Regions from separate parts of the Streptomyces sp. NBC_01198 genome, predicted to be linked through region 3. Evidence: riboswitches for the same ligand, from Rfam matches in the RefSeq annotation. Region 3 holds a riboswitch; each other region holds the start of a gene.
The links. Region 3 has a riboswitch for S-adenosylmethionine ahead of thrC (threonine synthase). Riboswitches for the same ligand answer to the same signal wherever they lie in the genome.

Region 1 (2,256 bases), 1.5 Mb from region 3:
ATGCCGCCGCGGACGATCTCGCCGGCGAACGCGGCCACGTCCAGGTGAGTCCGACGTAGGCGGCGAGGATGCCGCTGAAGAGGTGCGCGGTCCTCACCGAGGCGAACTCCGGCCCGAAGGGCACCCCCAGCGACAACCGCGGGTAGAGCGAGGCCAGTTCGTACCAGAAGAGCAGCTGCACCAGGGGCGGGACCGAGCGCAGCAGCCAGACGTAGCCGAAGCTCAGGCCGCGCAGCACCGGGTTGCCGGACAGCCGCATCGCGGCGATCCCGATGCCGAGCAGGTAGCCGCTGGTCATCACGGCGGCGGTGAGCCAGAGCGTCAGGACCAGACCGTGCAGGATCGAGCCGTGCAGGAAGTAGTGGCCGACGACGCCCCACTGGAAGCGGTGGTTGGCCAGCAGGGTGTGCACCAGCATGGCGAACAGCACCAGCAGGACCGCCGCGGAGATCCACTGGCCGGGGCGGCGCAGCGGGACCAGCCGCGCGGCCAGCAGGTCCTGGTCCGCCGGCCGGCTGTCGAGGGGGCGCAGCGGTGCCCGGCCGGGCACGGTCCCGGCCGGAACGGGCGGGGGGTGGCCGGGCGCGGCGGTGGCAGGCCCGGGGATGTCGTGCTGGGTCATGGGGGTGTCCCGTCTCGTCGGGGAGCACGGCGGCGCGGAGCGGAACGGCACCCCGCAGGGGGGTGTCGTACGGTCGCCCGGAGCTATCGGGAGGAAGGCGCGAAGAGGCGGTGCCGCGCTCGGCCGGGCTGCGCGCCGGTCATCGGGCGCGCGTCAACTGCCGGGGTGGAGCGGGGAGTCGGGGCCGATCGGCGGGCCCGCGGGCGGTCAGCGGACCGCGGGCGTTTCCCGACACAGGACGCTGCTGACGCGGAGCAGATCGACGTGCCGCCGGGTGACCCGGGTACGGAACGAGCCATCGGGGTACGACGCGGTCTCGCGCTGCATCGCGTCCATGTCCGTCCCCTCGCCCTCTTCGCGTCGTGCTCGTCCGCCCTGGTTGCGGGACCTTTGCCTACAGCACGTTAACCGGAGGGCAGCGGTCAGACAATCCCCCGATGGCCGGAACGGTGCGGGAGGCGACGGGGGTCACTCCTGGCCGGGAGGGATTGTGTTCGGCGGCGCGCCGGAGTTACCGTGCTTGCAGGTCATGAGTGTCAGCAACCAAGGCCCTGGCCGGCTGACCGGCAACCCTCCGTCGCGGCGGGGTGCTCCAGGTGAGGACCCGGCGGAGCCGACGACGGCTCGGCAAGTGCGCACTCGAAAAGGCGTTGGCCGATCGGGACCGGGAGGTGACGCGGTGCAGGACACCACTGGGCGGTCGCTGCCCTTCCTCGGCCGCTTCTCCCGCCGCCACATCGATCTCCTGCGCGTCGCCGGCGCGCTGTGTCCGGGCACGCCGACGGCCGTGCCGGGGCCTGACCACCGGCCCGCCGCGCTGCCGCGCACGGCCGGCTAGCGCCGCTCCACCCCCCGTCCCCACCTCCCTCCCTCCTCGCTGAACGCCCCGGGCCCGCCCGTCGCGGGCCCCGTTCGGCATGCCTGCGCCCGGTGGCCGCCGCCTGAGCGCCCCGCGCGAGACCCAGGAAGGGCACATCCCGCATGAGCAAGCCCGTCCAGCAGACCCAGCAAGCCGCGCACCTCCCCGGCGTCGGCGGCACCCCTACGGAGGCGGCGTCGTGAAGTTCCTGACGATCACCCTGATCGTGCACAGCCCGCACCCGGTCACCGGGGAGGTGAAGTCCACCCAGGACCGCTTCCGCGAGGTGATCGGCAACGCCGTGCTGGCCGAGGAGCTGGGCTTCGACGGCTTCGGCGTCGGGGAGCGCCACGAGCGGCCGTTCATCTCCTCGGCGCCGCCGGTGGTGCTCAGCCACCTCGCGGCGCTGACGTCCAGGATCCGGCTGTTCACCGCCGTCACCACGCTCAGCCTGCTCGACCCCGTACGCGCCTACGAGGACTACGCCACCCTCGACCACCTGTCCGGCGGGCGCCTTGAGCTGATCGTCGGCAAGGGCAACGGCTCGGCCCAGCGCGACCTCTTCCAGGTCACCACCGACGACCAGTGGGACCGCAACGCCGAGGGCTACGAGCTGTTCCGGCGGATCTGGCGGGAGCCGAAGGTCACCGCGCAGCCCCGGTTCCGCCCGGAGCTGCAGGACGCCGAGGTGTGGCCGCGCCCTTACCAGAACCCGGTCAGGGTCTGGCACGGCAGCGCCACCAGCCGGGAGTCGGTCGACCTGGCCGCCCGCTAC
Region 2 (2,256 bases), 1.2 Mb from region 3:
TGCCGTGCTCCGCGGAGAGCGCCGCGGCCAGGTGCGAGCTGTTCCAGCCCTGGACGACGAAGCTCAGCACCCCCACACGGTCGGCGTCCGCGCCGAACAGCGACAGCACCCGCACCTCGGGGATCGCCGCCAGGCCGTCCCGCAGCAGCCCGAGCAATTGGCGCTCGTGCGCCGCCAGCTCGTCGAACCCGGCCTCGGTGAGCGCCTTGCACGCCGACGCGATGGCGTACGCCCCGATGACGTTGGGCGACCCGGCCTCGTGCCGGGCGGCCGCCGACTCCTGCCACTCGGCCTCGACCTGGCCGTCGGCCCGCCGGACCACCGTACGGGTCGCGCCGCCGCCGGCGAGGTAGGGCTCCGCGTCGCGCAGCCAGTCCGGCCGCCCGGCGAGCACGCCGGCGCCGAAGGGCGCGTAGAGCTTGTGCCCGGAGAAGGCGACCCAGTCGACGTCGAGTTCGGCGATGTCCACCGGGCGGTGCGGTACGAGCTGTGCGGCGTCCAGCACGATCCGGGCGCCGTGCCGGTGCGCGGCGGCCGCCAGCCGGCGCACCGGCCACAGCTCGCCGGTCACGTTGGACGCGCCGGTGACGCACACCAGCTTCGGTCCCTTGGGCGCCCCGTGCAGCGCCACGTCGAGTGCGGCGACGGCCTGTTCGGGAGTACGGGGCGCGGGCAGACAGGTGACGCGCGCGCCCTTGGCGCGCTGCCACGGCAGCAGCGCCGCGTGGTGCTCGGTCTCGAAGACGAAGACCTGCGTGCCGGCCGGCAGCACCGCGGCCAGCAGGTTCAGCGAATCGGTGGTGGAGCGGGTGAAGATGACCTCGTCGTTGGGCCGGCAGCCGAGGAAGTCCGCCACCGTCGCCCGGCTCTGCTCGAAGAGCTCGGTGGACAGCTGCGACAGATACCCGGCGCCCCGGTGCACGCTGCCGTAGTAGGGGGCGTACGCGGCCACGTCGTCCCACACCCGCTGCAACGCGGGCGCGCTGGCGGCGTAGTCGAGCGCGGCATAACCGACCTCGCCGCCGGTGACCAGCGGCACGGTCACGTCCCGGCCGAGCACGGGCAGCGGAGGCACCGGGACGTCGCAGGTCAGCGGGCTGGAGGCGGTGAAGGAAAGGGTCATGGCAGGCTCCTGGCACGAAGGCAGGCGACAGCGCCGCGCGCCGGGGCACGGCGCTGCGTCGCGGTCGGACGGCGGCAGAGGGAAGACGGACCGGTGCACTACGGCACCGCGGTACGGCGGAACCGGGGCCAGTGGCCCTATCGCATTCGCTTGCGCATGATGAACTCCCGAGTCCGGCTTGCTGCGAGCCTCGCTGCCCGCAGCCCGGTCATCACCCGGGGCACCCCGCCTCGGACGGAGGGTTGCCGGACAGCGAGCCGGGGCCTTTGCGCTGTCACTCGTGACCTGCAAGGGATTCTGCCACAGGACGCCGGATGCGCAAGGCGCCGTCCGAGGTACGGACGGCGCCTGCTCGTTCGGCTCAGGCGTGGGTGGCGGCCGCCCAGCGCTCGAGCACCGCGGCGGCCGCGCCGGAGTCGAGGGACTCCGCGGCCCTGGCCACCCCGGCGGCCAGTTGCTCCTCCAGGGTGCCCGCCCCCGGGGCCAGCGCCACCAGCGCGGCGGCGGAGTTGAGCAGCACCGCGTCCCGTACCGGCCCGGTCGCACCGGCCAGCACCCTGCGGGCGACGTCCGCGTTGTGCGCCGGGTCGCCCCCGCGCAGCGCCTCGACCGGCACCAGGTCGATCCCGATGTCGCGCGGGTCGAAGGTGTGCTGGGCGACCTTGCCGTCGCCGACCACCCACACCTGCGAGGTCGCGGTGGTGGTCAGCTCGTCCAGGCCGTCGTCACCGCGGAAGACCAGCGCGGACGAGCCGCGTTCTGCCAGCACGCCGGCCATGATCGGCGCCATCCGCAGGTCGGCGACCCCGGTGGCCTGCGCGCGCACCCGGGCCGGGTTGGTCAGCGGGCCCAGGAAGTTGAAGGTGGTGGCGACCCCCAACTCGGCGCGAGCGGTGGCCACATGGCGCAGCGCCGGGTGGAAGCGGACCGCGAAGCAGAAGGTGATGCCCGCCTCCTCGGCGACCTCCACGACCCGCTCCGGGGTCAGGTCCAGATTCACCCCGAGGTGCCCGAGGACGTCGCTGGCACCGCTGGCCGACGACGCGGCCCGGTTGCCGTGCTTGACGACCTTCGCGCCGGTGCCGGCCACCACTATCGCCGACATGGTGGAGATGTTGACGGTTCTGGCCCGG
Region 3 (2,256 bases):
GGTCGCGGTCGGCCCGGTGGTCGGGGACACCGCGTCCAGGGTCTTCAGGCCGTCGCCGGTGTTCAGCACGACGGTCTCGGCGGCCGGGTCGAGCTGCCCGGACTCGATCAGCTTCCTGAGCACGCCGACGGTCACCCCGCCGGCCGTCTCGGCGAAGATGCCCTCGGTGCGGGCCAGCAGCTTGATGGCGTCGACGACCTGCTCGTCGGTGACGTCCTCGACCGCGCCGCCGGTGCGCCGGGTGATGTCCAGCACGTAGGGGCCGTCCGCCGGGTTGCCGATGGCCAGCGACTTGGCGATGGTGTCCGGCTTGACCGGGCGTACGACGTCGTGGCCGGCCTTGAATGCCGCGGAGACCGGCGAGCAGCCCTCGGCCTGGGCGCCGTAGATCCTGTAGGGCTTGTCCTCGACCAGGCCGAGCTTGATCAGCTCCTGGAGGCCCTTGTCGATCTTGGTGAGCTGGGAGCCGGAGGCGATCGGGATGACCAGCTGGTCCGGCAGCCGCCAGCCGAGCTGCTCGGCGATCTCGTACGCCAGCGTCTTGGAGCCCTCGCCGTAGTACGGCCGCAGGTTGACGTTGACGAAGCCCCAGTCCTCGCCGATCGGGTCGCCGATGAGCTCGGAGCAGAAGCGGTTCACGTCGTCGTACGAGCCCTCGATCGCGACCACTTCGCCACCGTAGACCGCAGCCATCACGACCTTGCCCTGCTCCAGGTCGTGCGGGATGAACACGCACGAGCGGAAGCCCGCCCTGGCCGCCGCGGCGCCGACCGCGCCTGCCAGGTTGCCGGTGGAGGAGCAGGACAGCGTGGTCAGGCCGAAGGTGCGGGCCGCCTCCAGGGCGATCGCGACGACCCGGTCCTTGAAGGAGTGCGTCGGGTTGCCGGTGTCGTCCTTGACGTACAGGCCGCCGGTGACGCCCAGCTCGCGCGCCAGGTTGTCGGCCTTGACCAGCTTGGTCCAGCCGGGGTTGAGATTCTGCTTCTCGGTGACGTCGGCGGGCACCGGCAGCAGCGGGGCGTAGCGCCAGATGTTCGCGGGGCCCGCCTCAATCCGCTTGCGCAGGCCCTCGGGGTCGCCCAGCGGCAGGTCGTAGGCCACCTCCAGCGGCCCGAAACACTCCTGGCAGGCGAACACCGGGCTCAGCGGGAAGCGGGTGCCGCACTCACGGCAGGACAGTGCGGCGGCGGGGCCGAACGGGGCGGGGGTCTCCGGGGCGGCGGAGTCGGTAGTGGTGGTGGTGCCGGCGTCGGTCTGCACAGCCATGATGGCGAGGCCCTTTCTCCTCATCTTCCTCGCGGCGGAATCGCCACAAGACGGAATTGGCACCTTCCCCACCATGACCTCGCGGTCGGCGGGAGGGTTGCCGGGGCTTCAACGGGCCGTTCCCTCTGCCCCTCTGGATGAGCGGTATGGCACCGGACGGCGGGGTCCGGGCGTTTGTCCTGCCGTGGCACCCCGGCATGCGGGGCGCACAGGCGTTGTTCAAGACTGTAACGGACGAGGGCGGCTGTTGAGATAGTCGTCCGAACCGCGAGATGGATCACACGGGAGACGCGCACGTGCTGGATGAGGTGGAGCGCTGGCTGACCACCCGGTCCTGGTCGGCCGCCGACCGGCCGCTTGACCTGCTGCTGGCCGCAAAACGGGCAGCGGGTTCCGCGGGGACGGTCAGTGTGGTACTGCCCGCGCTCGACGAGGAAGCCACGGTCGGGGAGATCGTCGGCGTGATCCGCCGCGACCTGATGACGGCGGACGTGCCGCTGGTGGACGAGGTCGTCGTCGTCGACTCCGGGTCGAGGGACGCCACCGCCCGGGTCGCCGCGGACGCCGGCGCCACGGTGGTGTCGCGGGACGCCATCCTGCCGCGGATGCCGGCGGTGGCCGGCAAGGGCGAGGTGCTGTGGCGGTCGCTGCTGGTCACCAGCGGGGAGATCGTGTGCTTCGTGGACGCGGACCTGCGGGAGTTCGACTCCCGCTTCGTGTCGGGGATCGTCGGGCCGCTGCTCACCGATCCGTCCCTGCACCTGGTCAAGGCGATGTACGACCGGCCGCTTGAGACCGGCGGCGGCGTCGTCGCGGCGGGCGGCGGCCGCGTCACCGAACTCGTCGCGCGCCCGCTGCTCAACCTGCACTGGCCGCGGCTGGCCGGTTTCGTGCAGCCGCTCGGGGGTGAGTACGCCGCCCGGCGCTCGCTGCTGGAGCAGTTGCCCTTCCCGGTCGGATACGGGGTCGAGCTCGGGATGCTCGTCGACT

Region 1: it holds a riboswitch for S-adenosylmethionine, as region 3 does, so the genes downstream of both, OG702_RS15355 (putative leader peptide) here and thrC (threonine synthase) in region 3, are expected to answer to the same signal.
Region 2: it holds a riboswitch for S-adenosylmethionine, as region 3 does, so the genes downstream of both, OG702_RS26945 (aminotransferase class V-fold PLP-dependent enzyme) here and thrC (threonine synthase) in region 3, are expected to answer to the same signal.

What each region holds. Positions count from the first base shown of each region.
Region 1 covers NZ_CP108568.1:3,434,857-3,437,112, reverse strand. Annotated here, with positions in the region: partial or broken gene OG702_RS15370 (ABC transporter permease subunit) at 1-38, opposite strand, end outside; partial or broken gene OG702_RS15365 (hypothetical protein) at 218-298, opposite strand; gene OG702_RS15360 (hypothetical protein) at 830-958, opposite strand; SAM riboswitch class IV at 1,148-1,262, shown strand; gene OG702_RS15355 (putative leader peptide) at 1,302-1,460, shown strand; gene OG702_RS15350 (LLM class flavin-dependent oxidoreductase) at 1,681-2,256, shown strand, end outside.
Region 2 covers NZ_CP108568.1:6,051,365-6,053,620, reverse strand. Annotated here, with positions in the region: gene OG702_RS26945 (aminotransferase class V-fold PLP-dependent enzyme) at 1-1,123, opposite strand, end outside; SAM riboswitch class IV at 1,293-1,409, opposite strand; gene trpD (anthranilate phosphoribosyltransferase) at 1,485-2,256, opposite strand, start outside.
Region 3 covers NZ_CP108568.1:4,887,454-4,889,709, reverse strand. Annotated here, with positions in the region: gene thrC (threonine synthase) at 1-1,266, opposite strand, end outside; SAM riboswitch class I at 1,284-1,410, opposite strand; gene OG702_RS21885 (glucosyl-3-phosphoglycerate synthase) at 1,563-2,256, shown strand, end outside.